2 regions of the Lysinibacillus sp. NPDC048646 genome follow, and region 2 is predicted to be linked to the other one. Evidence: riboswitches for the same ligand, from Rfam matches in the RefSeq annotation. Region 2 holds a riboswitch; the other holds the start of a gene.
What was found. A riboswitch is a leader RNA that binds a small molecule or an ion and turns the genes downstream of it on or off. The one in region 2 is predicted to bind FMN.
Positions count from the first base shown of each region.

Region 1: linked by a shared signal. The riboswitch ahead of ribE (riboflavin synthase) and the one ahead of ACQKII_RS16640 (ECF transporter S component) in region 2 are both predicted to bind FMN.

Region 1 is NZ_JBNNLZ010000007.1:58,460-75,389, reverse strand. It holds gene ACQKII_RS10210 (DHHW family protein) at 1-28, shown strand, start outside; gene safA (SafA/ExsA family spore coat assembly protein) at 378-986, shown strand; gene ACQKII_RS10200 (LuxR C-terminal-related transcriptional regulator) at 1,170-3,677, opposite strand; gene ACQKII_RS10195 (hypothetical protein) at 4,134-5,126, shown strand; gene ACQKII_RS10190 (S-layer homology domain-containing protein) at 5,387-8,767, shown strand; gene ACQKII_RS10185 (VanW family protein) at 8,929-9,933, shown strand; gene ACQKII_RS10180 (HAD-IA family hydrolase) at 9,987-10,604, opposite strand; gene ACQKII_RS10175 (DEAD/DEAH box helicase) at 11,138-12,583, shown strand; FMN riboswitch at 12,826-12,951, shown strand; FMN riboswitch at 13,073-13,198, shown strand; gene ribE (riboflavin synthase) at 13,553-14,191, shown strand; gene ribB (3,4-dihydroxy-2-butanone-4-phosphate synthase) at 14,203-14,832, shown strand; gene ribH (6,7-dimethyl-8-ribityllumazine synthase) at 14,849-15,316, shown strand; gene ACQKII_RS10155 (spore germination protein) at 15,494-16,930, shown strand, end outside.
Region 2 is NZ_JBNNLZ010000016.1:84,407-101,336, reverse strand. It holds gene ACQKII_RS16700 (MFS transporter) at 1-732, opposite strand, end outside; gene ACQKII_RS16695 (hypothetical protein) at 1,061-1,207, opposite strand; gene ACQKII_RS16690 (hypothetical protein) at 1,284-1,457, opposite strand; gene hemL (glutamate-1-semialdehyde 2,1-aminomutase) at 1,586-2,878, opposite strand; gene ACQKII_RS16680 (hypothetical protein) at 3,286-3,471, opposite strand; gene glnA (type I glutamate--ammonia ligase) at 3,711-5,045, opposite strand; gene ACQKII_RS16670 (SpoIIE family protein phosphatase) at 5,555-6,685, shown strand; gene ACQKII_RS16665 (ATP-binding protein) at 6,692-7,111, shown strand; gene ACQKII_RS16660 (methyl-accepting chemotaxis protein) at 7,134-8,828, shown strand; gene ACQKII_RS16655 (STAS domain-containing protein) at 8,874-9,260, shown strand; gene ACQKII_RS16650 (sodium-dependent transporter) at 9,588-10,934, opposite strand; gene ACQKII_RS16645 (hypothetical protein) at 10,931-11,347, opposite strand; gene ACQKII_RS16640 (ECF transporter S component) at 11,454-12,041, opposite strand; FMN riboswitch at 12,266-12,463, opposite strand; partial or broken gene ACQKII_RS16635 (transposase) at 12,723-12,911, opposite strand; gene ACQKII_RS16630 (RNA polymerase subunit sigma) at 13,142-14,449, opposite strand; gene sigX (RNA polymerase sigma factor SigX) at 14,446-14,979, opposite strand; gene ACQKII_RS16620 (ATP-binding protein) at 15,159-16,930, opposite strand, start outside; gene ACQKII_RS16615 (response regulator transcription factor) at 16,924-16,930, opposite strand, start outside.

The DNA of each region.
Region 1 (16,930 bases), on a different contig from region 2:
TTCGTCTCTTTTGAAACTAAATAAGTAGCGGTTAGATAGGTATATTGGAGATGACTCTTCTTTGAATGATGACATAAAATTAAGAATATGCAAAATCACTCTTTCACTAATCGAGCGTGATTTTTTCTATTTATTGGGATATTTGTAGCTTGAAAAATAGCATTTTGCTAAAAAAACTTATAGTAATTTATTCCTGTTACAAATATATTGCGAAATTATTACTAAACTCATAGCCTTGAATCGCGCTAAGAAAGGTATCTTGAAGACAACCGCAGGCCTTGTCATACAATTGTAAAAATCCTTCCAAATATTTAGTGATGAATTATGCTCTGAAACTATTTACCATGAATATAGAGCAAACAGGAAGGAATGATTCGATGTTTAAAAAAGTAAAAAAAGTGGCAATGGCCTCAGTATTATCAGTATCTTTACTAGTACCAATAAGCGCAATGGCAGCAGATTCATATACAGTAGTAGCAGGCGATTCTCTTTGGAAAATTGCCGTAAAATCACAAACGGGTGTGCAGGAGTTAATTGAGGCGAACCCACAACTGGCGAACCCAAATCAAATTACACCAGGACAAAAAATTAATATTCCTACGAAAGAACAAGCAACTGTAGAACAAGAAGTTGTTAAACTTGTCAATGCTGAACGAGCAAAAGCAGGTCTTCCAGCGTTAAAAGAAGATTGGGAGCTTTCAAGAGTAGCCAAATATAAATCTCAAGATATGCATGACAAAAAATATTTCAGTCATACAAGCCCAACATACGGCTCACCATTTGCAATGATGAAGAGCTATGGCATTACGTATAAATCAGCCGGAGAAAATATCGCAATGGGTCAACGCTCAGCAGCAGAAGTTGTGAAGGCATGGATGAATAGCGAAGGACATCGAGCGAATATTATGAGTAAAAACTTTACACATATTGGTGTAGGCTATGTAACAGAAGGCAATTACTGGACACAAATGTTTGTACAAAAATAATAAAAAATGGGCTGTTCCCACGTCAGTATGTACTGATAGGGAACAGCCTTTTTTATGTTTGAAATAAGCTATCAGTGCTAACGGCGGTTCTATCAGCGCAAATGGAGCATCTATCAGTGCTAACGACGGTTCTATCAGCACAACCCAAGCATCTATCAGCTTTGTCCTCTATTTCCGTGCCATTTATTGTTTTTTAAGAAGAATCGCTTTAGTCCTCGAATTGACACCAAGTTTACTATAAATCGTTGATAAGTAAACACGAATGGTTCCTTCCGATAAGTTAAGCTTTTCAGCGATTTCACGATTTGTTACGCCGCCCGCTAATAAATCAAACACCTCTTGTTCACGTGGTGTCAGTAAATCATCCAATTCACTGTTTCTAGCGTCCTCTATTTGAAGATGTTGCAAATAATGAAGCGAAATAGGCTCCCATTTAGACGTGTGATTATCTTGTAACAGTTTAAAATAGCTATTTAAAAGGGGGTGAATTTCTTTTTCGTCTAAAAAAGTACGAATATAGTAATAGGGTGCTCCTTGTGCCAATGCTTCATGTAAAATATCTAATGCCGAATCTGTCTTACCAAGTTTTAGATGACAAATGGCCTCAAGAACAGTTGCTTCAATTATAGTGGCAATTTGTGTATCCTGTTGTGCCTTTGTTTTCACTTGGATAACAACAGTTAAGGCGTCTTCATTTTGTTCTTTCAATAGTAATAAGCGCGCGTAGACAAGCATCCAAAATGGCTGTTTTGTTTTCGTTGCTTGTAACTCAATTTCGGCATTCATGGGATCACCTGCTAAAACATAACAATAGGCCTGCATGATTCGAAGGGTCATCAACCAATGTTTTTCCTTGACCATATCCTTAACTTGCGTAAGCATGGCCTGTGCAGAAATGAATTGCTTTTCGGCTATATAAATTTTCGCCTTTAATAAATACATAGGGATAAATAAGCCAGGGTCATTGAGCTGATGTCCATATTCGATAGCGATTTCAAGGTCTTTTTTTGCGTAGTCCATTAAGTTTCGCTCATATAAAGATTCCGCCGAAGCTCCATAGCTAAACGCTGTAACATTTGTTGTTTGATAAGTTGTCTCACGAAAAAGGTCTGCAATCGCCTTACCATCCTCCATTGTTGGTATTTTTCCCTTTGAGCCAGTACTTGTCCGTAATAGTTTATATTCAAAAATATTATATTGCATCGGTACTTGATCCCAACGAGAGGATACAGCTTCTTTGGCAAGTTGTTTTTGAATAATATCTTTGGCTATTTGTAAATCCCCACCTGTAGTGATGATGGCATAAGCCTTTACCGTTTCATAAATATAGGCCATTGCCTTATTTTCTTCCTGATCCATCCATTGCTCGTTGTGTTGACGTATTTCAAGTTCCTCCATAAACGACGAAGCTTCTGTTATTTCCAATGTAGAAAGAGCCGTAATTAACCCCATGACAAGCATTTCGCAGGGAACCGTATAGTGATGATTTCGTAACTGATGTAGCCAACGCATAAAGGTAGCGGTTTGACCAGACAAATAAAGCTCCACTAAATGTTCTGTTATCCATAAATCAGCTTGTTCGAAAAGATGATGATGAAGTGCGAGTTCAATGGCAGAGATGAAATCCCCATGATCATGCAAGAGCGTAGCCGTTTCCTGTGCAAATGCCGTTACCTGTTGGACTGAAAACCTTCTTTTAAATTCGCTTTGTAAAGCTTCCACGAACAAATGGTGGTAGCGAAAAACAGGTTTTGTTGACTGTAACCGCACGATGAAAAGCCCTTTCTCCTCTAAGTCTTCAAGCAATTCAAGGCTATCTGTTCGCTGTGTAAGGCTATTACAGACAGCTGGATCGAGCACATTTAACACCGATGTCCGTATGAGAAAATCTTGTGTTTTTGGTGAGAGCGTCGCGATAATTTCCTGTAATAAAAATTCAGATACGAGTGGCTGTGCTAGCCCATGCCATTGTTGTTCAGACGCTGACTCAGTAACTAGACTCGTCAATAATAAGCCCGCTACCCAGCCCTCGGTTTTTTCTAAAATGAATTGTAGGGTTTCTTGATGGGGTAAGGTTAAATTTTTCATGGCATAAAATTGCCCTGCTTCCTGATAGGTAAAACGTAAGTGTTCAATAGTAACTTCATAGACCCATTGCTTAACGCGCCACTTTGCGATTGGTAATGGCAAGGCTGTGCGTGTTGTTAGATAGACGTGGACATGCTCTGGAAGTTGCTCGATAAATTGTATCATCATTTGGTGAATCACATAATTTTCAATTAAATGATAGTCGTCTATGACGATATGTAAGGTTTCTTCCATTGTATTGACTTCATGTAAAAAGGCGTCAATTAGGAATTCAAAAGTAGTCGCCTCTTGTGATTGCAAGAGTGGTTCCAACACTTTGTCTATATCCGATTGACTGGCTTTTGCCACTGCATGTAGAACGTATGTCCAATAACGAATAGGATCATTATCAGCAGGATCTATTGATACCCAGGCAATATTTTGTTCGGTACGTTTTAGCCATTGACTTAAAAGTGTTGTTTTGCCATAACCTGCAGGTGCACGTATAATCATTACTTTTTTTATAGTGTTATCTTGAAAAACATCGTACAATCTAGGTCTTTCCACAGCTTCTGCCAAGCAATGAGGGATTTTTATTTTAGAAGATAATAGAATATTGGGCAAAATTATTTCTCTCCTTAGTTCAAAAGATAGATAGCATTATTTTACGGTAATGATGGATAAAAAGCCTGTTAACTATCATTTTATACCAAATTTTAAGCATTTTACTAGTGTTAATAGTCAAACTATTAACATTTGTCAGTATTGTATTTCCATTTTTTGTTTTACGGTAATAGAGAGGTACTTATAAAACGTGAGTATCAACATATAAAAGAAGGGGGTTTCCTTTAAAAAGCAATTGCACTTATTCATCATCGTTGTCGTATTTTTACAACAAAGTCCATCTACTAATTAATGCGGTAGGTAATGCAAGAGAGATTTCATGACGTCACCCACTGCATAAGGTACAGGTTTCATCACCTTATGTTCTTTCAAAAATATAGAATGTGGTGATTTCCAGTACGATTGGTGGACAACAAGCTAAAAAATATTGAAAAAAACACGGGAGGTTCGAAATTTATGCACACTACAATTGATATCGATCTTAAGTTAAAACAGGGGTTCCGGTCATTATTCCCGGATTATGCAACAAAGCTCGAGAAAGCTACTTCTCAAGAGGAAATCAATAAGCTTCAGGCTATTTTTATAGAGGAAAGAAAGCAAGCGCTGGCGGACGCGCTAGGCAAGGATATCTCTGAGTTACAGGCAAGTGACCAAACTGCAGCAATTCCTTTGAAAAAGGAGACGTATGATATTCTCGTCAATGCGACTGGTGATGATATCAAAAGACAACTGCATGTCATTATTGATGGTCTTGAACGATTAAAAGGGATGGAAAAAGACGATGCAGGACTTGTGACTGCACAAATCCTACTTTCAGGCGTATTAGGAATCGGCTCCTTAGCAATTTCGGAAGTTGTGATAAAATTGGCAGCTGGTGCTGCCGAAGCAGTCGCAGCCCTAGCTGGTGTTACTACTGCGACAGTTGGTGTAGTTGTCGCGATCGCGGCTCTTGTTATCGTAGCGATCATTATTCCGATCATTTATTTTATGACAAAACCAGCAAATGCTATTGTCTTGTTAATTAATGAATTGGACAAGCCCCTTGTATTTGTAGACGATCATAATATTCACGGCAAACCAATGCTAATGACAACGCCTATTCCTGAAGGTGTCGAAATTCCTGGGGCTGCTAAATACCCTATAGCTGGATTAATTGCGGCTGAGAAGCGAGATAAGGCTTTAATAGGGACTCAATATGGCTTTACAATGCAATATGGTAGCACAAGCACTAAATTCTCATTCGGTGTAGAATGTCCGTTAACATCTCTTTCTACCGATAATAATTGTTATTGTGCCATAGATGAAAGTGCTAAAACAGTTGCGGAAAGGACTTCCAATAACAATAAGCAATTCTGGGAGGTTGAAAAAGACGGCCTTAAATTGAGTATTCGCTGCAATTCAGGAAGTGGCTCAATCGCTTATTACGTAGCACGAGCATATAAAGCTTAAACAGAAGAAAAATCCCTAACTCTCTCACTATAATTTGGTGGTTAGTTAGGGATTTTTATATAGACTTCTTTCAGCAAATATTTTTTGTACCGAAAGCGTAGCGACAAGTACAGAAGTCTCCCACCTTTATAGGTGGTGCGATTTCTTATTAAAAAATCTTTTTTTAATGTTAATAATCAAACCCTTAACATTCGTCAGTAGCGCACAGTTGTTTGTTATTTTACAGTGTATAAGAGATATTTTTCAAGGAGGAATAGTAAATGAAGAAAAATAAACGGGTAGGATTGGTGGTTCTTATTTTTTTATTTTCCGTAATAGTACCTGATTTTGCACCACTTGCTGCAGGAAGTACAGTAACAAAGTCATATACAGCAACGATGGATACCATGGAATTACAAGGCCATATTCAGTATGACGGCATTCATGATCATGATGGGGATGGTTTTCTTAGTATTGGCAGGAGTAACGACGAATTCGGGAATGTTCGGCAGAGGGCTGGCGTAACGTTTGATTTAGGCGTGCCAGAAGGGAGTGTTGTATCAGCAGAGTTGGTCTTGACTGTTGCTACTGTTATCAGAGAGCCTAACCATACTTTGTATATGGAAGCTAGGGGATCTGCGGCGAATGATTTGAATTATGTAACCTTCCCTTCGTTAGATACAAATAGTCCTTATGCAGATAAGTTCACTGCGAAAAGCACTACGGAAGTGCCGATGGGAACTTATCTTCAGGATCAATCGATTACACTTAATGTGAAGAGTGCTGTCGATGCCTTTACGGATGGTTCTGATCGCAAAATAACCTTTACACTCAATGGGAATGAGGCCGATGCAGATAGCGGCTGGCTCTCTATTCATTCCTTAGAAACTTATGGGAATGCTGCATACCGCCCGAAGCTGATTGTTACTTATGAGACTGGACCTGTAAATACTCCTCCTACGGGTTCCTTCACGATTATGGAAGGAGCGATGACAGGCAACAGCACAGTCAATCTATCCGTAACAGGATCAGATCCTGATGTAGGTGATAGTGTTACCCATATGAGATTTGCCAATAGCGCTGCCAATTTATCGGCGGCATCTTGGCTACCTTTCAGTAATACAGCAACATTCAGTCTAAGTGGAGGAGATGGATCGAAGACCATCTATATGCAGTTAAGGGATTCCAACAATGGGATATCAGCCAATTCTTCTCAGACTATTCTATTGGATCAGACAGCACCAACAGGATCACTGATCATTAATGATGGTGCCACATGGACGAAATCAGACACGGTCACTTTGAAAGGAACCTATACGGATGGAAGCGGCTCAGGAGTTGAGCAGGCACGTCTCTCCAATATCAACGGCAGTTGGCAGACTAGTTGGTTCAGTATCGCTGACTTGAACGGGAAGTCATGGAACCTTCCAGCTGGACAGGGAGCTAAAACCGTATATGTACAATATAAAGATAAAGTAGGCAATACGAGTAGCTCAATCATCAGCAATATGATTACAGTAGATACGATAGCTCCTGTTATTTCGAATGTAGTGAATAACAAAGTATATAACAGCACAGTTACGCCTCTATTTAACGAAGGCAGCGGATTGCTCAATGGGAATCCCTCTTCCAGTAGTACAACTATCACGCAGGATGGAACATATACACTGATCGTTACCGATCCAGCAGGCAATAGTGCAACGGTGACATTCACGATTGATACGTCAGCGCCTATTGTGACTGGTGTAATGAACGGTGGAATATACAACACGAACAAAGCGATTACCTTTAACGAAGGAACAGCAACCTTAAACGGAGCAGCTTTTGTTAGTGGTTCACAGGTTTCACTAGATGGTGTGTATACCCTAGTCGTAACGGATGCGGCAGGGAATGTAACAACGGTGAGTTTCCAAATCGATAAGGTAGCACCTACAGTGACAGGGATTACGAACAATGGAAATTACAAAGAGGCTGTTAATGTTACCTTTAATGAAGGAACGGCGACATTGAATGGAGCGGCCTTTGCCAGCGGTACGGAAATTGACCAGGATGGAAGCTATATACTGGTTGTAACGGATGCGGCAGGCAATGTCACGACGGTAAATTTCACGATTGATACGGCACCACCGATCGTAACAGGTGTAACAAATGGAGGTAATTACAAAGCAAAGGTAACGCCTAGCTTTAATGAAGGAACGGCGACATTGAATGGAGCGGCTTTTGCCAGCGGTACAGAGATCGACCAGGATGGAAGCTATACACTGGTTGTAACAGATGCGGCAGGCAATGTCACGACGGTAAATTTTACGATTGATACGGCAGCACCGATCGTAACAGGCGTAACAAATGGAGGTATTTACAAAGACGAGATAACAATCGTATTTAATAAGGGAACGGCGACGTTAAATGGAGTAGCCTACACGAGTGGAACGAAGGTGGACAAGGAAGGAACGTACACGTTGGTTGTAACGGATACTTCGGGCAATGTCACTACTGTAAGCTTCACAATTGACAAGACAGCACCAACTGTCACAGGCGTAACAAATGGCGGTGCTTACAAAGACAAGGTAACAATCGTATTTAATAAGGGAACGGCGACGTTAAATGGAGTAGCCTTTACGAGAGGAACGAAGGTGGATAAGGAAGGGACGTACACGTTGCTTGTCACAAATATAGCAGGCCGTGTCACAACGATAAATTTTAAGATTGATAGAACAGCACCCACAGGAACAGTTGTTATTAATAGAGGTTCTGCTACGACAAATAGTCATTCTGTAACACTTAGTCTAACTTCATCAGATGGTTCGAGAAGTGGAGTCACTGAAATGCGTTTTTCTACAGATGAACTAAACTGGTCAGCGTGGGAAAAAGTAGCGCCTACAAAAGAATGGACTTTGACTGGGAATGCTGGGCAGAAGAAGCTCTACGTACAGTATCGTGATGCTGCAGGGAATCTAAGTATTTCAAACATGGCATCAATTGAGTACAAGACTAGTAGCAGTTCAGATAATGGTGGTGGCTATATTCCGACACCGGAGCCAAGTCCAAGCCCAACTCCGAGCCCAACACCAAATCCGACACCAGTAGAGCCAACAAAACCAGTCCCAACACCTGAAGAGCCAGAGCAACCAGAAGAAATAACACCAAGCTATCGATTCACAGATAGTTCAAACAACTGGGCAAAGGACATGATTGAGGACATCGCAGCTCGTGGGATTATCACAGGTTATCCTGACGGCACATTCCGACCAAATGAACCTATCAAACGCGAACATGTGGCAGTGATGTTTGCCCGTGCTTTTGAGTTAACACCCAAACGCGAGGCCACACAGTTTAGTGATGTCCCAACAAATCATCCATACTATGAGGCCATTACAAGATTACAGCAAGCAGGCGTTGTAGACGGTTCTAACGGCAAATTCAATCCCAACGAATCACTAACACGTGCACAACTGGCGAAAATACTTGTCCTCGCATTTGGCATCACACCAGGTGGGACAAGCACTTTTCAAGACGTTCCGAAAACGCATTGGAGCTATGATTATATTGCCGCGCTCGCACATGTCGGCATTGCACTTGGTGACAACGGTAATTTCAGACCAGATGAACCAGTGACACGCGCGCAATTCGTGGCATTTATGTACCGAGCACTGAATCTTTAAAAACAACACGCTACAAAAGTGGGAATATAAACTTTTGTAGCGTGTTTTACTTTGTAAATAAGTTAGTAGCCATAAATAAAAATGAAGGAAAATAAACACACTACTATCAATACATGAATAAGATGTCTCTGTAGAAGTACCGTAGAGGTAGGTGTTTGAGCGTGAAGAGAAAATGGTTGGCTACAATTTGTGTTGTCTGTGCTATTGGACTGGCGGGTTGTCAGGGGAAACCGGCAAAAGAAAAAGAATTAGAGAATCAAGTAAATGAATTAACACAACAAATCGAGGAATTACAAAAGCCAGTGTCTGTCGATCAAAAAGACACACAAGAAATAGTGCCTACGGTCGTAAATATTGTCGATCCGAATACAATGGATATCATACAAACCTTATCGCCGAAAGACTTAGGCTATGAAGAAGATGTTGCAACGTATAAAAAGAAAATTGAACAATTAGCGAAAGAGCTTGCAAGAGGGACTAAAACAGAAGCGGGTTATGATAAGCGAATGGTACTCGATCGAATTGATGAAAATGGTCAAATTATTAAAGGAAACCCACAGGTGCTTTTGAAAGAAAATGAATTGGTGGAAAAAGTGATGGCGGCATCAGCAACCGGTGGAGATGTGGAAATGCCGTTATATGTATCAGAAAGTGGTTATTATTTTGAGGATATTCCTTATTTAGAAGATGTTGTTGTCGCCTCCTATACAACGTACTTCAATACTTCAGACGTAGGGAGAAACAAAAACATTGAGCTTTCAGCACAGGCTATTAATAATGTCATCGTCGGCAGTGGGGATCATTTCTCTTTTAATACGGTAGTAGGTCCGAGAGACGAGGCAAATGGCTATCAACCTGCACCTGAAATCATCAATAAAAAAGTAGTGATGGGCATTGGAGGAGGGATTTGCCAAACATCCTCGACGCTTTTTAATGCGGTAGATCAAATGCCAATAAAATTTGTAGAGCGACATCATCATTCATTAGATATAGGGTATGTACCAAAAGGAAGAGATGCCACTGTGTCATATGGTGGATTAGACTTCAGATTTCAAAATACAAGCGATGTTCCATTTTTAATAAAGGCGGTCTATGGTAAAGACTTTCTGACAGTGGAAGTAAGGACATCGGAGAGATATGAAGAGATTTTGAAAAAGACACCATAAAAAAAGATTCCAACAGTAGAGGATGAAGATTACCTACGGCTGGAATCTGCTTATTAAATGATTTCCAAAATTTCGGCTGGGGCGTACACTTTGTAGTCGGGTTTTTCGGCTCGAACCACTTCAATAGCATCATATCCCCAGCTAACCCAAATAATTGGGATGCCAACCTTCTTACAGGCAACAATGTCTCGTTGCTCGTCGCCAACATATATCACTTCTGAAGGCTTTAAATGCTGATCTTTTAAGTATTTATGAATAATTTTATCTTTGCCAAAAATACGACTAGAGCAAATCACATTTGTGACAGTGTCTATTTTGTTCAATTTTAAAAATTCTAAAATATTTTCTTTATCGTTAGAAGAGATGATGGTGATTGTGTAACCCTTCTTTTTGAGCTCTTTTAATAAGTCCTTCATGCCGTCAATAAGGTGGACATCCTTTATGGATTGGCGGTATAACCGATAAAATTGAGGGATAAAGATGGGCATTTTATACATGGGAAAGTTAAATAATTTACTACGCTCCATGATGGACAATTTTTTCAGAGATTCTAATTCTTCGAGCTTTATCTTTTTATAATGATATTTATCAGCTAAATTATTCCACGCAGACATAAAAACCTTCGTAGAATCGGCTAACGTGCCATCAAAATCAAAAATAATATGTTTCATTAGTAGTTGTACTCCTTTAGGATTCAGTCGTATCGTCGTCATATCTTAGTATGTTACTCATTGGGGGGAAATGTAGTCATGCTTTTGTCTTGAGTCCATTGTTTTCTTTTTTTGATAGCTTTACTCACTTATTATGCTTGATAATTGTTTACGAGAAAAGCATTTACATGTATCTATATAGTAAATTAGAAAATTGCCTCAACTTCGAGAGTAGTTATTATTCTCTTTGCTATGTATAATAAGAGTCTGTGTTAAGAACTCATAATGAGTAAAATATCAAACAATTATTTTCATCTAGTAAAATGGTAGTTGCTTTTTGCTCCATTAATAGTAGTACACTTGTTGATTGGAGCGAGCTTGCGAGTGAAGCGGCTCATCAGACGCACCCGGAAAGTGCTCAGCCGGCACGGAAATCACGCCCATTGTATGATGATGAATTCTTTTTTATAGATTGAGTATTTTTATGATGTAATTTTACTCATAATGAGTTAGGAACTAGATATTTGCAAATTGAAAATAAAAGAGGCTTCGTAATGAGTAAAAATGGATTTAAGGATTATACATTAAGTAATGACATAATAATGGCGCTGGATCGCCTAGAATATACACAACCAACAGAAGTTCAAAGCAAGGTTATTCCGTTCGCATTAGAAAAAATGGATCTTGTTGTAAAATCGCAAACAGGTAGTGGGAAAACGGCATCGTATGGCATACCGATTTGTGAAGCCATTGATTGGCTAGAAAACAAACCACAAGCGTTAGTGTTAACACCGACGAGGGAACTTGCTGTTCAAGTAAAAGAGGATTTTACGAATATCGGGAGATTTAAACGCATTAAGGCAACAGCAGTTTATGGAAAACAGCCGATAGCTATTCAAAAAACAGAACTAAAGCAAAAAACACATGTGGTTGTTGGTACGCCAGGGCGTATGCTAGATCATATTGAAAGAGGAACACTGGTCTTAGACAAAATTCGTTATCTTGTCATTGATGAGGCGGACGAAATGCTAAACATGGGCTTCATCGAACAAGTCGAATCCATCATTAAACAAGTACCTCAAAATCGTGTGACGATGTTATTTTCAGCTACGTTACCTGAAAAGGTTAAAGACTTAGCGCTTAAGTATATGAAAACACCGACTGATGTAGAGATAAAGGCTACAGGATTAACTACCGATAAAATCGACCATTCACTTTACGTAGTGGAAGAAGAACAAAAACTATCTGTGCTGCGTAATGTAACGATTGTTGAAAATCCAGATAGCTGCATCATTTTTTGCCGCACAAAGGATAGAGTCGATACGTTATGTGAACAGTTAATCAATTTCGGCTATAGCTGTGATAAAATTCATGGTAGTATGGTACAGGATGCAAGACTTGAAGTAATGAATGATTTTAAAAGAGGCGATTTCCGCTATTTGGTTGCCACAGATGTAGCTGCTCGCGGTATTGATATTGATAATATCACGCATGTCATCAACTATGATTTGCCGTTAGAGAAAGAAAGTTACGTCCATCGTACTGGAAGAACGGGACGAGCAGGGCTACAAGGGAAAGCAATTACACTTGTAACACCATTTGAAGATCGTTTTTTAAGTGAAATTGAAGACTATATTGGTTTTAAAATTCCTAACAAAGAAGCGCCAACTGAAGAAGAGGCTTCGAAAAAGAAAGTAGCTTTTGAAGCGAAAATGGATCTTGAACCAGCATTGAAAAAGGCGAAAAGTGAAAAGCTGAACGAGCAAATCATGAAGTTATATTTTAATGGTGGGAAGAAAAAGAAGCTAAGAGCAGTAGATTTCGTCGGGACGATTGCCAAAATTGATGGTGTATCAGCAGAAGATATCGGCATCATTACTATTACAGATACGTTTACTTATGTAGAAATACTAAATAATAAAGGTCCGATTGTCTTAAAAAACATGAAGAAAACGACGATCAAAGGTAAGCTATTGAAAGTATATGAAGCCAATAAGTAAGAAAACAACAGCCAGTTCTCGGTATTTCACCGGGGACTGGCTGTTTGCTTTTCTTTAAACTGAAGAATCTTATAGCCAATAAATAAATTTTTCGCATTTATCCAATATTCTTCATGATAATTTCTAGGCATGATGGACATGTTAAAGGTCATATATTATAGGAGTTTTTAAGGCTACATGAAAAAAAGATTTTTAGTAGATAATATTGTTGATTAGTGTTATCGTTAATGCAAGCTAAATAAAAAATCCTTCGGGGTCGGGTGAAAATCCCAATCGGCGGTGATGAAGTAATTCAAAGTCCGTGAGCGAAAGCTGATTTGGTGCAAATCCAAAACCGACAGTTATAGTCTGGATGGGAGAAGGGTAAAAAGTGATATCTTTTTAAATTCGTCTGAGTTTAAAAGGTCTATTTGTGTACGCTTTTTACGAACCTACTTCCCATCGGCTGCGTTGGGGAGTTTTTTATTTGGCTAAAATTGAATAATGTGAAATGTTCTTCGGGGTCGGGTGAAAATCCCAATCGGCGGTGATGAAGCAATTCAAAGTCCGTGAGCGAAAGCTGATTTGGTGCAAATCCAAAACCGACAGTTATAGTCTGGATGGGAGAAGAACAATGAGATGGCAACCTATTGAAAATTGTGATATCGATTAGGTTTATTTGATGACGTCTTATAGTGTGAAATCTCCCAACCCCTTACATGTAAGGGGTTTTTTGTTTTTTCTTAGCTGGATCAAATGGCCATCTAGAGGCAAAAGTTTGCTCGTTTTGCAGTTGAGGAGGGACGGATAGCATCCTAAAAGTAGATGGATAGAACGTTCAAAGTGTTGGATAGCACATCCAAAGTGTTGGATAGAACGTTCAAAGTGTTGGATAGCACATCCAAAGTGTTGGATAGAACGTTCAAAGTGGTGGATAGCACGTCCAAAGTGACGGATAGCATCAACAAACGATAGAAAGAGGGTGACAAAATGTTTACAGGGATTATAGAAGATGTTGGCGCCATTAAAACCTTGCATAACAATAGGCAAAGTATGAGAATAACCGTTATTTCTACCAAGATGGTCAGTGATGTGAAGCTCGGTGATAGTATCGCGGTCAATGGTGTTTGTTTAACGGTGACGCATTTTAATGAGCAGGAGCTGACGATGGACGTGATGCCTGAAACGGTGAAAGCTACCAATTTACAGCAACTCGCAGTTGGCGATGCGGTGAATTTAGAGCGAGCCATGCCTGCAGATGGACGCTTTGGCGGTCATTTTGTGTCTGGGCATGTTGATGGTGTGGGGAAAATTTTACGCAAGCGACCGATGGCAAATGCCGTATATATTGATATTGAGCTCTCAGAGGAATTGACGAGCTATTGTATGCCAAAAGGTTCAATTACAATCGACGGTACCAGTTTAACAATCTTTCATGTCGAAAATAACAGTGTCACTGTATCACTCATTCCTCATACGTACAAGGAAACGATTTTAGGTGTGAAAAATGTAGGTACATCCGTCAATATTGAAACCGATTTGGTTGGCAAATACATTCTTCATCAGCTACAGCGTGGTCAAGCAACATCCGCTATAACGCGAGACTATTTAACAAAACATGGATTTTAGGAGGAGATCAATTGTTACATTCAATTGAAGAGGCTTTAGAGGATTTAAAACAAGGCAAAATGATTGTCGTGGTGGATGATGAGGATCGTGAAAATGAAGGTGACCTACTGGCACTTGCGGAGTTTAGTACACCTGAAACCATTAACTTTATGGCGACATACGGTAGAGGGCTTATTTGTACGCCAGTTTCACAGCAACTTGCACAAAAATTAGCATTGCACCCAATGGTGGTAAACAATACCGACAATCATCAAACAGCATTCACCGTTAGTATTGACTACAAGCATACAACAACTGGTATTAGTGCTTATGAACGGGCAATGACGATTCAAAAAATGCTAGAACCACAAACGCAAGCTGTTGATTTTCGTAGACCGGGGCATGTATTCCCCCTTATTGCGAAAGAAAATGGCGTCTTAGAACGCAGAGGACATACAGAGGCTACGATTGACTTAGCGAGACTATGCAACAGTATTCCAGCAGGTATTATCTGCGAAATCATGGGGGATAGTGGCGAAATGCTACGTTTTCATGATTTAGTGCAATATGCAGCACAACATAATTTGAAAATGATTTCGATTGAGGCATTAGCCGCCTTTCGACGTAAGCAAACAAGTGTTGAAAACAAAATAACAGTATAGAAGAGGAGCATTCATGATGGGCAAAACTTTTGAAGCACAGTTAATCGGATCAGACTTAAAAATCGCTGTAGTAGTAGGGCGATTCAATGAATTTATTACAAGTAAATTATTAGACGGTGCATTAGATGGGTTAAAACGTCACGGCGTAAGCGAGGATTTGATAGATGTTGCTTGGGTGCCTGGTGTATTTGAAGTACCATTTATCGCCAAACAACTAGCAGAAACGAAGAATTATGACGCAATCATTGGATTAGGGACAGTCATCCGTGGCTCTACAACCCATTATGACTATGTATGCAACGAATCTGCAAAAGGCATTGCAAGCGTGTCACTTTCTACAAATGTTCCTGTTATTTTCGGTATTGTGACGACTGAAAACATCGAGCAAGCAATCGAACGAGCCGGTACTAAATCAGGTAACAAGGGTTACGATGCAGCAATGTCTGCGATTGAAATGGCGAATTTGAAAAAAATGATTGGCTGAACCCAATTGTAAATAACTATAGAAGTATGTCCTATACGTCGGAGATTTCCATCGATGAATGTTTCGCTTTTTTTGAATATTATTAAATATCATGGGAAAAATATCTTTAAGTGTATGAATGCTTGTGCTGTTCATAAATACACTAACTTCTGGCTAAGTAGGAGATGACGAACATCAATGGAACAAGTAATAACTGTAAAAACTTTGAAAGAATTGTTTCAACGTTCTGCGGATGTACTGTTTGAACAATATAACTTTAATGAACATAAAGTACATTTTATTACGTGTGACGCGATGATCGATCAGCAGCTACTCAATAGTGTCATTGTTCAAAGAGTCCAGTCTCTATTCGAAGATATATCAGCGGAATTGCTAGAAGACAACATAAAAAATGATTTACACATTCCCGATCTTCAAAAAGTAAAGACGAAAGAGGATGCCATTACACTTGTGTATAGGGGACATGTTTTACTCTATTTTGAAAAAGAAAACTTTCTTTTCTCAAGTAATATTGCAAAAAAACCAAATCGAAAACCGGAAGAAACAAGACTTGAATTAATTGTTAGAGGGCCGAGAGATGATTTTATTGAAGATGTTTTTATTAATATTGCCTTAATACGGAAACGAATACCTACAAATTCATTGAATGTGGAGACGTTGGAAATCGGCAAGCGTTCCAAAACAACAGTAGCTGTTCTCTATTTTGAGGATGTCGTAAATAAAAATATGCTGACAACCATAAAAAAGCAACTAAACCAAGTTGATATAGACATAGTGTTTAGTGGGGATTTGCTGATGGAGCGACTTGACAAAAATGATAAAGTCCTTCCGAGGCATGACTATACGGGCCGTCCTGATTTTGCCGTGCAAGCTTTGACCAGAGGACGGATTATCATTCTTGTTGATGGCGTATCGTATGCCGTTATTACGCCTGCAAATATGTTATTACTTTTTAAATCAGGTGAAGATAATGATTATCCAAATATTGCAAGCGCTTTGGAACGATTGCTACGAATAGTAGGCATTTTAATCAGTATACTGTTGCCAGGTTTTTGGCTTGCGCTCTCAACGTTTCATCAAGAACAATTACCTGTGTTACTGTTAGCCACAATTGTTCAATCGAGAAACGGACTGCCCCTTCCAACCGTATTAGAGATACTGATGATGTTATTTATGTTTGAATTATTTCGTGAGGCAAACCTTCGACTTCCGTCTGTTATTAGTGGAACAATGAGTGTTGTGGGCGGTTTAATAATTGGTGAAGCGGCGATTAAAGCTGGAGTAACGAGCCCTGCCATGATTGTGGTTATTGCGATATCAAGTATTGCTGCCTTTACACTTGTCAACCAATCCTTTGTAACGGCGATGAGTATTTTTCGATTGATTTTTGTTCTAGCCTCTGCTTTTTTTGGTTTATTTGGTTTTTTTATGGCGTTGTTCTTCCTCATTCTTTATGCGGCAAATATGCGTGTCTTGGGTGTACCATACTTGAATATTGCAGCAAACCTAAATTGGGCGGATATCAAAAAATCTTTAATACGTGTATCCCCAAAAGGATATAGTAAACGTCCTGAATTTTTAAACCCACAGGATAAGACACGGACACCAAGCAAG
Region 2 (16,930 bases):
GAAGAATAGAAAAACTTGATCTAATCCCTTTTGTTTTCCAAAAAGCACTAAAAAAGTAATAATCGCTCCAAAACCAAGTGTTGTAATAACCGTCAGTAATGCTGGGAACCATGCGTCTTTTTCAAATATTGCTTCAAAAAATCGAAATGGTTGCTTGTCATGTTTAACAGGTTTAGATGAATATATAAATTGAAGCGCTATTACGGCCAATAGGCTGAGTACTACTGATAACCAAATTAAAATATCGAAGGAAAAAGCGTCATAGATAAGGATACCTATACTCGGTGCAATGATAGCCCCGACCGTTGTTGAAATAGAAAAATACCCTATACCTTCTCCTAACCGATTTTTAGGAATTAAGTCAACTACAATTGTACTGCTGGCTGTGGTTGATACTCCCCATGCTGCGCCATGGAAAAGTCGTAACAATAGCAATAGCGAAATAATATTAAGTAAAGGATACAGCATTGTAATAATCATTAAAGCTACACTTGCTATAATGGCAAGACTTTTCCGTTGATTATCAATTAAATAATACCCTACAAACGGTCTGATTAGAACAGCTCCTAATGTAAATAACGATGTCATTAAACCTACTTGCGTGGAAGATGCATGCATGCTTAACAAATAAGCTGGTAAAATAGGGAGCAACATTTCAAACCCTATAAAAATTAAAAAGTTACTTATAAATAAAAATAGAAATGATTGATTAAAGATTTTTTGTTTTTTCATAGTATTATTCCTCGCTTCTAATTATTTTTCTATATTAGAAGCGTTTGGAACACTGAAACCTTTCTATATCGCCTAAGTTTTTTAAGCAATTGACTCACCCTTTCTAAAACTCCTTTATTGGAGGCACATCAATTTTTCCAACTTGGTTGTTCGGTATTTGGTAGTTCCTTACCTGACCTTTGTCCACTGGTTCATGAATCTCATCTAAGAGGTCGTATAGGTATATCCATCTCTTATAACGCAAAAAGACGCCATATACAACCGGCGTCTAGTCATTGCTTAGCACTTAATGAAAATGCACAAATAATGTAAGTGTTTACTACAGATTCTATAATAAAGAGACAAAAAGCTTCCGGTAGCTGGTTTCTATATGAAGTTTGCTTAAAAAAGGACAGACTGGTCCCTTTGAAAGTAAATCTGCTAGTTGTAAATATGACTTTACTTCTGTTGCAATTCTTCTGAAAACAGTTTCCATGACTTTTTGCCTCCTTTCTTAATATTAGTAAATAGTTTTGTTTATTCTAATATATGTAGATAAAAAAAGCAAATTCTCATGAGAGTACGATAATGTGATTCGCTATTACATACTTAGCTTTTGAATTTTCTGCAATCCTAGTTTTAGATAAATTAATTTTAAATCCGAAACTATGAATCACAGTACGTACAACTATTTCCTTTGGATTAAATACTGCAGCACATTTGGGACAATTTAATGCTTTAACCATCGCTTCATCGCACCTATTATGTATTTTTTATCACTATACTTTGAATTACTAAATATACCAATTAAGTTCTATGATATGAAAGAAAAAAGCCCAGACTCAAAATTAATTGAGTACCTAGACTTTGTGTTTTATATCAATGATAAAATTCTTTTAAATGCTACATCTGCAGCATTAATCGTGCTATCAATATCATTTATTGAATGGGCAGTCGATATAAATATACTTTCATATTGAGAAGGAGGTAAAAGTATACCTTGTTTAAGCATTTCTACATAGAAACGACGAAACATCTCAGCGTCTATTTTTCGAGCATCATCAAAATTTTGTAAGGGATTGTCTATGAATGAGAATCCAATCATAGTTCCAGCTTTAGTTGTTTTAAGGGGAATATTATATTTATTAGCTACTGTTGATAATCCTTGAATAAGTCTGTCTGATAGCTCTTCTATATACTTGTAACTGTCATGATCTAATTTATTTATTGTGGTATAACCCGCTACCATAGCTAATGGATTACCCGATAGAGTTCCAGCTTGATAAATATTACCTTCAGGAGCAATTAGATCCATAATCTCTTTTCTTCCTCCATATGCGCCAACAGGCATCCCTCCACCAATTATCTTTCCTAAACAAGTTAAGTCTGGTTTAATGTTATAAAGCCCTTGAGCAGAGTAGTAATCTATACGAAAACCAGTCATTACCTCATCAAGAATAAATAGCCCACCATATTTTTTAGTCAAAAAACGTATAGCTTGTAAGAATTCGAGGTCAGCAGGTATTCCTGCCATATTACCAGCAAAGGGTTCTACTATAACTGCTGCAATTTCTGACCCGAATTTATCAAATATTTTATTAAGTGCTTCAATATTGTTATATTGAACTGATAAAGTATTTTTTGTTATCTCTAAAGGTACACCAGGACTATCTGGAAGGCCTAATGTAGCAATTCCTGAACCTGCCTTTACCAATAGATCGTCACTGTGTCCATGATAGTTTCCATCAAATTTAACAATAATGTTTTTGCCAGTAAAACCTCTAGCCAGCCTAATGGCACTCATTGTTGCTTCTGTACCCGAGTTAACCATTCTAATCTTCTCTATGGAAGGAATCCGAGTTGTTATTAATTTTGCTAGTTTATTTTCTTGTAACGTAGGCAACCCAAAACTTGTCCCACTATTTATAGCTTTAAGTAGTGCACTTGAAACCTCTTTATCTGCATGTCCATGAATTAATGGTCCCCAGGAAAGAACATAATCTATATAACTATTACCATCAATATCATATATTTTCGAACCTATTCCATGGCTCATAAAAATTGGATCGATACCAACAGATTTAAATGCTCTTACTGGGCTATTTACTCCACCAGGCATAAGTTTTTTTGCTATTTCGAAGGCTTCTGTTGATTTGTTTGTATTTATTTTAAAAACCACCTTTATTATTTAGATGTTTTTGAACGATGAAGTAATTTTTTTCTAATATTTTTGAAGAATATTAAATACACATTCTTAATCTTCTTACTTGCGTGTTGAAGCTTGGCAAGCTAATTTCAATCTACTTCCTCACAATTGAGAGACTTTCTTGAACTAAATAGACTAATATATTATGCCCCCTCTTTGTTCTTTGTCAGTTTGATGAATGAATGAATGAACGCTCTAAGCATAACGAATTAAGGATTGATAAAAAACATCCAAAAACACATTTTTCAGCAGTCCATAATCAAATTCATACTTTTCTCATTTACAAACCAATTACCAGGAAATTTTATTTCTCGCTTGTATTTCCATGCTCAGGCATTGTCTTACTATCCAGTTGGGCATATACCATTTTAGAGACGACATAATTTAAGATTCGCTTCAAATACTCGCTCGTTTCCTGGTACTGCACCTTTTTCTTCAAATTCTTCAATTTCTCTTTGACTCATCTTCTTTTCGGATTGACGTCTTTTTGATTCTTGCCCTTGTTCCTTCTTGCCTAACCCCTTCTGCACTAGCTCAGTCTGTAACATACTCAACTACCCCACCCCTTCCTATAGACATCGAAAAAGAGGCACCAACATAACAGGTGCTTAACCTGTCTGTTAGTGCCTCCGGTATTTTCCGTAAAGGCTTATGAATTTTGAACAACTCTTATAAGCTTCTAATATTTATAATGTGAACAATATTATTAGTTAAAGGTATCTCTTTATCTCGAAGATGCTTTTTTTATTTGTCTATACTTTTGGGGTCAGTCCCAAACCCCAACACTTCTTTTCTAGTACATTTTCATATATTCATCACGTTCCCAGTCATGAACGCGTGTACGGTATTTATTCCATTCAATTTCTTTAGCTACCGTGAACTTCTCAAAAATATGGTCTCCAAGTGCATCACGTACGATATGATCCATTTCTAGCTCAATAAGTGCGTACTCTAGTGAGGAAGGTAGACTATCTATGCTGTTAATTTCACGATCCACCCGAGTCATCTTATAAATATTACGATCTACAGCATCTGGTGGTGTGAAACCTTTCCGTATACCATCGAGTCCAGATGCTAAAATTACGGCCATTGCTAAGTAAGGATTGGCTGCTGGATCTACAGAACGAAGCTCAATACGTGTAGAGAGGCCTCGTGTTGCCGGAATTCGAATAAGTGGTGAGCGATTTTGAGCTGACCATGCCACATAGCAAGGTGCCTCATAGCCTGGCACCAATCGTTTATAGGAATTTACTAATGGATTTGTCACTGCTGTGAAGCCATGCACATGCTTCATAATCCCTGCCATAAAGCTGCGGGCTGTTTGGCTTAATTGCAATTCTGCATTTGCATCGAAGAAAGCATTTTTATCACCCTCAAAAAGTGAGAGGTTAAAGTGCATACCTGATCCGTTGACGCCGAATAATGGTTTAGGCATGAAGGTTGCGTGTAGACCATGCTGAGCTGCCACCGTTTTCACAACAAGTTTGAAGGTTTGAATATTGTCACACGCTTCAATGGCGTTTGCATACTTAAAGTCAATTTCGTGCTGGCCAGGTGCAACCTCATGGTGGGATGCCTCAATTTCAAAGCCCATTCCCTCTAATTCTAGGACAATATCACGGCGACAATTCTCGCCTAAATCGGTCGGTGCTAAATCGAAATACCCTCCACTATCATTTAACTCAAGCGTTGGATGTCCTTTTTCGTCGAGCTTGAATAAGAAAAACTCTGGCTCCGGTCCTAGATTAAACGAGGTAAAGCCTAATTCCTCCATCTCTTTTAGCACACGCTTAAGGTTGGAGCGTGGGTCCCCCTCAAATGGCGTGCCATCCGGTCTTGCAATATCACAGATGAAGCGCGCCACCTTCCCCTTTTCAGCTGTCCACGGAAAAATTACGAAAGTAGCCAAATCCGGACGTAAATACATATCTGATTCCTCGATACGTACAAACCCTTCAATTGAGGAGCCATCAAACATGACCTTATTGTCCAATGCTTTCTCTAATTGACTAAGGGGTATTTCAACGTTCTTAATTGTTCCCAATATATCAGTAAATTGTAGGCGAATAAATTTCACATTTTCTTCTTTCACCAGGCGGACAATATCTTCTTTCGTATAATGTTTCATTCTTCACCACTCCAATTGTCATTTTTCCTTACATAAAATTTATAACTGATATTAAAATACACTAACAGTAGATGGAAACGCAATACATATGTTAAGTTTTCTTACATAGAATTTTTAGAATAATTTTATCTTATTTATAGATGTATAGCATATTGATTTACTTCAAGAAGAAATTAGATGGAATGGCGTCTAATCTATAATGTAGTTTTTGGGTGTTTTTACATATTTTTAGTCACCACCTAATAATAGGTGATATCAATCATTTTTAATTCTATCGATATAAAGATAAAACAGTATAATATACATAGTTCACTTAACAAAACTACCCTTAAAAATTTCACACTTTATACCACAATAGTCTTGTATAAAGTTAGATTTATTGGTAAATTTATAGCAAATTAGAATTTTAAATTGCTCATTCATATTTTAAGACAGCTAATGAAAAAAGCCGTATATATAAAATGCGCATACAGTTCTAAAGATATATAAGGCGGTGAGCGTAAAGAAGGATGGCAGTATTAATTATTGGTAGCGTGAGCAATGATGTGTTGCGAATGCAAAAATATTTTCATCGTATAGACATCAAAAATATTCATTGCTTTACAACAACGGAAGCGGCGATGAATTATTTATTAGATGATTTTAAAGAAGAGCTCGATTTAATTATTTATGATGCAAAATTAACACTTAAAAATTGCGAGGAGATTTGTCAACAAATTGAAGTATTACAGAGTTGGAGTGATGCACCCATTCTTCTCTCCACTTCATATGAAAAATCGATTACGATTGACAGAGTCTTTGAGGCTGGCATATTCGATTTTATATTGAAGCCATTTGATTTCACCCATTTCAAGACACGCATTCAAGTTGCCTTAAAATATCGAGGAGAAGCTAAACTTCGGAAGCAGCAGGAAAGTAGCATTCACAAGGATTTAACGATTGCTAAAAAGTTCCAAAAGAACGCCTTATCACCACCGTTAAATCTCAAACATATACAAATAGATGGGCTATATGTTACTTCTAATACATTAGGCGGTGACATGTATAGCTGGTTTAAAATTAATGAGGATTTAACCGCTGTTTTACTCTATGATGCGATGGGACACGGCATCGCTGCCTCACTTGTCACTATGTCCATTAAATCGTTACTAAAAGGAATTATTACTAGATTAATCGATCCCGTTGCCGTTATTCACGAACTTAACCATCAAATATATGAGTTGTTTTCAGATGAGGATATGGATCGTTTTTTAATGACAGCTATCTATATACTAATCGATACAAAAAGTGGCACCTTACATTATGTCAATGCGGCTCACCCATCTGGTTTTTTATACGGCAAGTACGGAGAAACGGTGTTCCTGCCAGCGAATACGCCCATCTTAGGTCTTTTTCCAACTATTCAAATCAACAAAAAGATGATTCCTTTATCTGGTTGGCATCGCATAATTCTTTATACCGATGGTTTACTTACACTAAATGAAGAACAGGTAATCGATTTTGATTTCTTTCATTCCTATGCATCTCAAGATAACGCCTATGCCCTGCAAAAATTTTCTAAAAAATACGATTTGTCAGAAAATAAATATAGCGATGATATTACAATAGTATCAGTAACGATAACATTACAAGGTAGGTGATTGGTAATGGAATTCACACTCAATGTACAACCTAATATGCAGGCCATTACCTTTGTTGATCAGGTAATGGAAAATTATATGACTGTATATAATCTTCCTTATCAAAGGGAATTACGATTCGTCGTTCACGAATTAGTCATTAATGCTGTCGAAGCGATGGAAAAATTTTATACAGACTGTAAAGAAAAAATACAAGTACAGGTTACCCAGACGGACGAAGAGATACGAGTAACGGTCACTGATGAAGCTAAAGGAATCGACGAAAATGATTGGGAAAAAGTCTTTCAATTTGATGTACATAATCACACTTCTTTTGATCGGGGACGAGGTTTATTATTCGTAAAAAATATGGTTGATCATATTTGGTTTGAAAATATAACAGAAACAAAATTTTTAGTTGGTATTTCAAAAAAAATCCATGCGTAATATATAACTAGGAGGAAGTTTAATGAAATGGACAATCCGGAAAAAGATGACCCTGCTCATCTTTACTTGTATTTTACTACTGACATCACTTTTAGTCGGTATTAATTTCTATGTAGCAAAGAATAATCTATTAGAAAGTGCAAATACAAAACTTTTATCAGATATTCAATTAAGCTATCAATATTTAGATGCAAAAATCCCTGGAGAATGGAAAATTGTTAACAACCAATTATATAAAGGCGATATCAGCATGGTAGAGAATTATGAAATTGTTGATAAAATTGGTGAGCTAACAGACGGGAACGCTGTATCCATATTCCAAAATGATACCCGCATTAGTACGAATATAGTAGAATCTGGCGAACGAGCTCTCCATACAAAAGTTTCCGATGAGGTAGCTAGCGTTGTACTCGGGCAAAAAGACCGTTTTATTGGCTCTGCAAATGTTTTAGGAAGCATGCATCAAGCAGCCTATGATCCCATTTTAGATAGTAAAGGGGAAGTCATTGGTGTGTGGGCAACAGCTGTCCCAACCGCACCCTATATAAAAATTGCTACAAATTCCGCATACTACGATATCGCCATTTCAATAGGAATTGCCATTTTGATTCTTATATGTATTAGCTGGTTTTTACAACGTCAGATTATTACACCCATCAATATACTTAGTGCAAATGCCAAAGAACTTGCCAATTTAAATTTAAATGTTCAATTATTAAGCCCAAGAGGAAAAGATGAGATTACGGATTTAGCACAAGCCTTTAGTGATATGAAAAATCGCTTAACCGAAACGATAACCATTGTAGCTGGTAGTGCCAACCAAATAGCAAACTCTTCTCATTCTTTAGCAGAATCATCACATCAAACAAGTGAAGCAGCAAGTCAAATTGCGTTAACAATGAATGAAATTGCAGTCGGGACCACGACACAATCTGACCAATCTGAGAAAATCGTAAATATGATGCAAAAAACGATTGATGAAGTAGCTCATAGTTTACAAAAGGTAGAAGAAACTTTAAATAATGCCGTAGATTCGACCCATATTGCTCGTAAAGGTGACGAAGCCATCAATGAAGCCATCAAACATTTGAGCGCTGTTACAACAACAGTTTCTTATGCTACTGATTCTATTCAAAAGCTTGGTAAGCGTTCAGAAGAAATTGGCGGAATAATCACAGTCATCACTAGCATTGCTGAGCAAACAAATTTACTTGCCCTCAACGCTGCTATTGAAGCAGCACGAGCAGGTGACCAAGGAAAAGGCTTTGCAGTGGTAGCTTCAGAGGTTCGCCAGTTAGCAGAGCAGTCTAGTTTAGCTTCAGGACAGATTACAAATTTAATTAATGATATACAAGCAGAAACTTCAGTGACTGTTCGCACAATGGAAAGTAACTTGCTTGCCGTAGAGGAACAAGTGGTAATCATCAATAAAGGAGGGAGTGCTTTAAAAGAAATTGTTGAAAAGGTGGTCGAAACCGAAGCAGATATTAAGCAAATGAAAGACGCATTCACGCATGTAAATGATAATTCTCTAGGTGTCCAACAAGCAATTCAAGATATTTCACGAATTATCGAAGACTCAGCAGCTGCTACCGAAGAAATAGCGGCAACCTCAGAAGAACAATATGCAACTGTTGCAGAAATCACACAAAGTTCAGACGAACTAGCTACGATTGCTCATAAATTACAGAATGAAGTGAATAAATTTAAGTTTTGAAAAACGAATCCTAATAACGAAAAGAAAGATGGAGGCGCTATAAATATGGCTCAGAAAAAGGTTACAATGGATATAAAAACAAAGGCTAATTATATTGTCATTTCGTTTACTGGTGATTTGGAATATGGGGTAATTGAGGATATTAAAAAAGATCTGCAAGCGCTTAAATTAGAAACAAAGCACGGATACATTATCGATATGCAAAAAGTAATGAATATTGATAGTACAGGCTTTGGCATGATTGTCAATTTTGCAAAGATGGTATCTGTAAAAGAAAAAAGAATTGCCATTATTGTCGTTGATGACTTCATTCGTAACTTATTCGCTATTTCTCAGTGCGACAAAATATTCCCAATCTCAAAAAACGAGGATGACGCAAAACAGATCATCCAGGACGGATGGTCTAGCGAATTATCGCTAAATGAGTATTAATCTTTTGTAAGTAAAAATTTAGAGACTGGGTCAAAACTTTAAATTTTAAGAAAGAGGAGCATAGGTGTTATTAAATTTTCGCTATCTAAAATGAAGAAAAATTTAGACGTTCTTCCTTTTGGAATAAATAAAGTTCAGAAGAGAGTACTAGTTGATGGTAGCGAAGGCGGCGAATCCTGGGGGATTAGCGTACCTGAGACTACAGGCTCAGGTCACGCCCCCGGAAAGCGTCCGCCGCAGCGGACATCAACGCTTACAGCAAAAAAGTGTTAGATCGACATCAGTCAATCTAACACTTTTTCTCTTTTGTCCCAGCCTCTTCTTACTTTAAAATTGCAAAAGCATATTAAGCAGTACAACAATAATGACACAAGGAACTACAATTAACATTAACCAGCGATATGTCATAAAATATCCCTGTCCCATTTTACTGCCCATCAGTAATTCTTTTTTCACAAATTCCTTATCAACCACATACGCAATAAAAATCGCAATCAATAAATTGCCTAATGGCAACATTAAATTCGACACTAAAAAGTCGGTCGCATCAAAAATTGTTTTACCAAAAAACGATACATCTGCTAAAAGACTTGAAGATAAAGCAGATGGAATCGCAGCTATAAAGACAACCACACCGAGTAACATTGTCAATGAAGTACGTGACATATGCCACTTTTCAATAAATGCAGCTACAATTATTTCATATAAACTAAAGGATGATGTAAGCGTAGCAAATAAAAACAGTAATAAAAACATCGCTAAAAATACTTCACCGAATGGCATTTGACTAAAGGCTGTTGGCAACACCATAAATAACAATCCAGGTCCCGCTGCTGGCTCTAAATCAAAAGCAAAAACAACCGGGAAAATCGCAAGTCCGGCAAAAAACGACACAAGCACAGTTAGCATAACAACTGATCCCGCCGAATTCGGTAGGCTCACATCCTTTTTCAAATATGAGCTATACGTCACAAGACATGAAAACCCAACGGCCAAACCAAAGAACGATTGCCCTAAAGCCTCTAGTAACGCCTTCCCTGTAATATGTGTGAAGTCCGGCCACAAGAAGAATTTAACACCCTCCATCGCCCCATCTAACGTTAACGCACGCACTACAAGTACTACAAACATAAAAAATAATAATGGCATCATCCACTTATTAGCTTTTTCAATCCCATTTTGCACACCAAGTGAAATAACCACTACATTTGCCAACGTAAACAACCCTAAACCAAGCAGTGTAATCCAAGGCGTCCCTATAATGTCACTAAATAGATTACTAGGATTCACCGCAGGATCTATGACCGCTCCCGTCACACCAAGGCCACTATAGATAAAAATCCAGCCCCCTACTACACTGTAAAAAGTTAATAGCAGAAAACAACCAAGCACACCCATACGGCCAATCCATGCCCAGCCTTGCTTCGTTGGCACAACTTTTTTATACGCAGTTACAGCCTCTGACTGTGTACCACGCCCTAAAATATATTCCGATAATAACATCGGTAAACCAATCAATAATGTAAATAACACAAATATCAGGAAAAATGCACCACCGCCACTTTGACCTGTGACATACGGCAGTTTCCAAATTGCGCCTAGTCCAATTGCCGCTCCTGCCGATGCTAAAATAAACCCTAATTTACTGGACCACTGTCCGTTCTTTTGACTCATCTCTTCAAACTCCTCAACATTCTAAACTCACACTCATTGTACATGAAATTAAGTATTACGACTAGACAATCTAAAGTTGACCAGCATATTATCCATTGTTTTATGCCGTTTCCCGTGTTTTCGAGCATTCTATCCGTCACTCTAGGCTTTCTATCCGTCACTTCGAGCTTTCTATCCACCACTCGGAGCTTTCTATCCGCCACTCTTAGCTTTCTATCCGTCACTCTTAGCTTTCTATCCGTCACTCTTAGCTTTCTATCCGTCACTCTTAGTTTTCTATCCGTCACTCTAGGCTTCCTATCCGTCACTCTAGGCTTCCTATCCGTCACTCTAGGCTTCCTATCCGTCACTCTAGGCTTCCTATCCGTCACTCTAGGCTTTCTATCCGCCACTCTTAGCATTCTATCCGCCACTCTAGGCTTCCTATCCGCCACTCTTAGCTTTCTATCCGTCGCGTCGCTACCCTAATTCCCATAAAAAAACCTCGAGTATCTACATACTCGAGGTTCGATCTATTTATTATTTTGTTAAATACATTTGACGTTGACGTTCAATCCATTTACGCATTGTAGTGAATAGTAATGCCATAATGGCCGTTAATAAAATACCTTTTACAAGGTTAAATGGTAAAATTCCTACTACAATCATTGTATATAAAGAATCTCCAACGACTGGCTCCATGCCTAAGAAGTAAGTGTACATTGGTAAAAATAGCGCATAGTTTAGAAGGCTCATACCTACTGCCATCACGATCGTTCCAGCAACTAAACCTCCGACAAGCCCTGCAACTGTTTTAAAACGATTAAAGATAAATGTTACTGGTAAAATAAATAAAATTCCTGTTGCAAAGTTTGCCATATGACCAACCGGTACGCCTGTTGGTGTGCCTGAGAAAATCCAATCTAGTACATTTTTAAATAATTCTACTAAAATGCCTGCTACAGGTCCCATTGTGATTGCTGCAATAAGTGCAGGCATATCACTAAAATCCACCTCTAGAAACGTTGGAAATGGCGGAATCGGGAAATTAAAAAGCATTAGTAAAAACGAAATACTACTTAGCATGCCAATCGTAATAAACGATTGAAGTTTGACATTTTTCTTCATTGTAAGCTCTCTCCTCTTTGCTGATTCGATCTCGCAAGAAGAAAGGCAACGATGCAATCAATTCCTGTTCACGAAAAAACCCCTATGCACGAATAGCATAAGGGAGAATAGGCAAGGTTAAAAAACGCCATTATTAGCCATTTTTTAGCGTCCACTGTACAAAATCCACAATGAAAAAACGCTCGTGCATAGCTAAAATTCGTAACATCAAATGACGATCGTACCTCCATCTTCTCCCATCCAGACTATAACTGTCGGCCTTGGAATCACACCAAGTCAGCCATGCAAAAAAAGATTTGCACAGGTCGCGGGCTGAAGAATCTTGTAGTAAATCAATCGAGCGAATGTAGTTTTATGCTACAATAGCGATTTACGATTCTATTACCGCCGGTCGGGATTTTCACCCTGCCCCGAAGATGAATCAATATTATTTTATCTTACAACTTAACTATAATGAATTATTAAGAAAAAGTAAATACTTCTGCTTTAAAAAATCCGATTAAGTTTGTATGTATTAAGACAGCTTATTGTCAATATGTTCACCTCTTATGTTCATCCACTAATTCCAGCATTTTTTTGTCCATATAAAAAAGGGATTCAGAATAATCACATTCCGAATCCCTTTTGAAATTTTATCAGAAATATACGTTACAAATAGCCCCTATTAACGAGAGTAGTACGCTACAAGCATCTATTTTTTACCATTTTTGAATCTTGCAGCTTCTTCAAATTCATGGCAGCAAAAGTAAACGTCGCCTGCATGGACAATTTTTTAATCCCTCGTAAGGTTATCCAACGCATACCCTTGTTTTCTTTCGCATCAACAACTACACGTTCAATCGTTTCTTTTCGACGTACATAGATTTTTTTCATGTCACTTTGAATTTATAGACGTACACTAGTTGTTTGACACGCAGGCGGCGAGTGTAGCTGACGGCATTCGCCTTTCGCTACAGCGCAAAGCTTTCTGCGAGAATAGCATGAGCTTGAAGGCCACGCAGGCGCGTAAGCTACGAGGAAACTAAAGCCATGCCTGCAAAAAGCGTCCGACCTAGCGGAAATCAACGGGTTCATGTAGATACTTCTATTTTAAAAAGTCGTTATGGCATATATTGCTTATTCGCCCCTACAGGCATTGGTAAGTACTTTGTTAAATCAAAGCCCTCCCAACTATCTTGTACAACATTATCTAAGCGCAATATTTTATCGAAACTTGCAGCAGTTAGCATCATTGCTTCAATTAACTGCGTAGTACGCACTGCATCCATAGTCGTTAAATCAAGTGGTGCATCAAAAGTTACCACGACACCATCCGTTTCTTCCTTCACTGTGTAAGTCACATTTTCAGGTATGGCTGGAACATAGACGTCATCGTTTTTATGACGCATCGCCGTGAGTGCCTCTGTTACAGTTGGATACGTTTTACGAAAATCTGGCGATAAATATTCCGTGCCATTTTCTTCTGTATATAAATAATAATTAAAATGATCTTTTGGTTTCAATGCCAATGGCTCACTTGGCTCACCCGCTTGCGAAAACTCATAAGCTGTGCCATCTGCATTTTCAAAGGCAATTTCCTTATAATCAGAATCTGAGAACGTATCCTTTAACGACCCTAGATACTTACTTACTGAGGCAGAGGCTATATCATATTCATTTTTTTTAGGTAGTACATGCACAAGTTTTTCGCCTTTTTCTTCCAACTCACCCTTGTATGGATGATAGTTTGTAAAGCCCATTGCTTCCTCATCTATTTGTGGGGCGTATTTTTCATACATTTGCAAAGATGTAGGCTTTTCCTTGCCAAAATCAGCGACAACGCGCTCATTTGGAATAATATACGTCATAGGGACACTCTCCGCCGCTATCCCTCCAGCTAAACCAATGCGGAATACTACGGCATCTGTTAAATCTTCTTCGTACACAGATGTTCGGAGCGACATCATCCGAGTATGTTCCGCAACTATACTGGAATCCATTACATTGTCACTACTTTCAATATCCTTTGTAGCTCTGTTGTCTGGTATCGCAGAAAATGTAGCGCTATCAGGGGTTGCCTGATTTTTAGGCGATTCATTATTGTGAACAAACACAGATCCCGCTATTAAAGTCAGGACAAAAACAGCAGCAACACTCATAAATAGAGGCATTTTTCTATTTTTACGTTTTTTTATTGGTAAATCATTTCTCTCTGTTTGTGTAGAATCATGCTGTTGATTAGGCTCTATCGTTGTAATTTGGGTATCAATCGGTTCTTGCACGGCATCTTGAAGATGGATATTATCCTGCAAGCGTGCATCTGCCAGCAAACGTTTCAACACTTCGTCTTTCGAACGGTGGTCAGAAAGCTTAGGGGCATTGTTCAATACATTTTCAAGTTGGTCATCGTCAAACTGTTTATGAGTCATTGCCGTTTCGCCTCCTGTTCACTAACCGTTTGTAACTGTTGTCTTAAAAACTTAATGGCACGATGCTGAGTCGTTTTTACCTTCGCTTCTGTCCAATTTAATATTTGTGCTGTTTCAGCTATCGATAAGTCTTGGAAGTAGCGCATAATAATGACCATTTTTTGGTCGCCCGAACAGTTTTCAAGCGCTGACTCTACTTGCAAAAATTCATCACTGCTCTGTAGCATATCTTCAGGTGATGGTGTGGTTGAATGTAGTTGTTCCGTTTCCCAGTCAAAAAAATCAAGTGAATGTTTTTTGCGTACTGCCTGTTTTCTAAAATGGTCAATTGCCACGTTTTTTGCAATAGCAAATAACCACGTTTTCTCACTGCTATTCCCAGCAAAGTGGTCATATGAGCGCAGCACACGAACGTACACTTCATGCGCTAAATCCTCAGCAAGTGTACGGTTTTTCACTAAATAAATAAGAAACTGGAACACGTCTTGATGGTATACATCGTATAGTCGATGGAACACGGAGTCATTCAAAGCACTCCACCCCCGTTCTTATAGTATTTGTCGTCTAACTTTCATAGAAGTTACACTTAATCTATCTCTACATGACAATTTTGCAGCCTCCCAGCAATTGCACATTAACATATTTAGTGCTGTTGCTTGGCGCATAAGTCTAGGTGCTATTATTTTGTTTGCCATTCGACAAAATAAAGTTAATCGAATGGTAAATAAAACGTGAAAGTCGTACCTTCTTTTAAAACACTATCGACCATAATATTTCCTGAATGTGCCTTGACGATATTTCTCGCAATAGCGAGCCCAAGACCTGTGCCACCTTTTGAACGCGTACGTGCCTTATCTGCCTTATAGAAGCGTTCAAAGACATACGGTAGATCGTCCTGTGGAATACCATGTCCTGTATCCTGTACAGAAATCTTGGCAAAGGTTGGCTCCTTCTCTACTTTCACTGTTACTGATCCCTCATCCGTATGACGAAGTGCATTATCAACCAAGTTTGTTAACACTTGCTCAATACGATCCTCATCTATGCTAATAATCGCATCGTCATTAAATTCACTATCGAAAATTAGTTGAACTTGCTTTTCCTTTGCGACTTGTGCAAATTTTTGTGTGATACGCTCGAATGTTGAGTTAATCGGTAACTCATCTTTGTAGAGCGCCATATGTCCAGACTCCATACGCGCAAGGTCCAATAAGTCCGTAACTAGGCGTCCCATCCGCTTTGATTCATCGTAAATAATTTTTGTAATTTCATTGCGTTCTTCTTGATCTTGAATGAAATCATCCATTAAGGCTTCAGAGTAGCCCTGGAGCATCGCAATCGGCGTACGTAACTCATGCGACACATTGGCTATAAAATCAGATCGGAGCTTTTCTAGACGATGCTGCTCTGTCATATCACGTATAACAGCGACTGCTCCACGTATCAATTCTCCACTATAGAGCGGACTAATCGTAAACGTGTAATAATTCCCATCCATTTCAATTTCCTCTTCGAGCTTATCTTCAAACATCAGTACATGATCGAGCATATGATACAATTCTGGCGGAATGGGCTTTGTACTTTGTGAACCCTTATTGACAAACCATTTTTGCATTAAACGTTCAGCAGGTGGATTGCTTAGTAATATTGTACGGTCACGATTAAACGTAATAACGGCATCCGTCATCGAAGTCAGGATATTCGACAACTGTTCATTTTCTTGATTGATAACTTCTAAATTGTGTTTCAGTTGGCGACCCATTTGGTTAAAAGCAACTGCGAGCTGACCAATTTCATCATTTTGTGTGGTTGGCATTTTCGCTTCGAAGTTTCCTTTGGAGATTTCAAATGCCAATTCTCGCATTTTACGCAAGGGCGAGGTAATACGTGAAGATAAGAAAAATGCAAAGAATGTCGTTAACACGAAAGCTATAAATGCCGCTAAAAAGACAATTTTCGTTGTCTCTTTCGACGTTTTATGTAGTGCATCTGGACTTTGATAAATAAAGACTGCACCGTGTACAGCATTTTCCACATTTAAAGGAAAGGCGAGTACGACATAAGACTCCATTTTATCTTTGTCTGTTGAGGACGGCATCATCATTTCTTTAATGACAGGTTCATCTGATTGAAAAATTTCATGGAAAGTTTTGTTGGCCAATATCGTATCTTGAATTTCTTTTTTATTGACGCCTTCTTGCATCGCAAATGATACTTCGACATGGCTGATTGCAATAAGTGCATTCGTACTATCTGGTAAAATATCTGTTAATAATTCCGAAGTCGTTTCTGCCGTTTCAGTGTCATCAACAATACTTGCGACCGTTGCAGCCGTTTGACGTAGCGAGATCTCTGCCTGCTGCATATGATAGTTTTGAAGAAATTCGAGCATTAAAACCGTGAAAACAAATAATACAAATGAAACGAGAAGCAATATGGTTACCCATAGCTTCCCGACAACACTATTCCATATTCTATTCA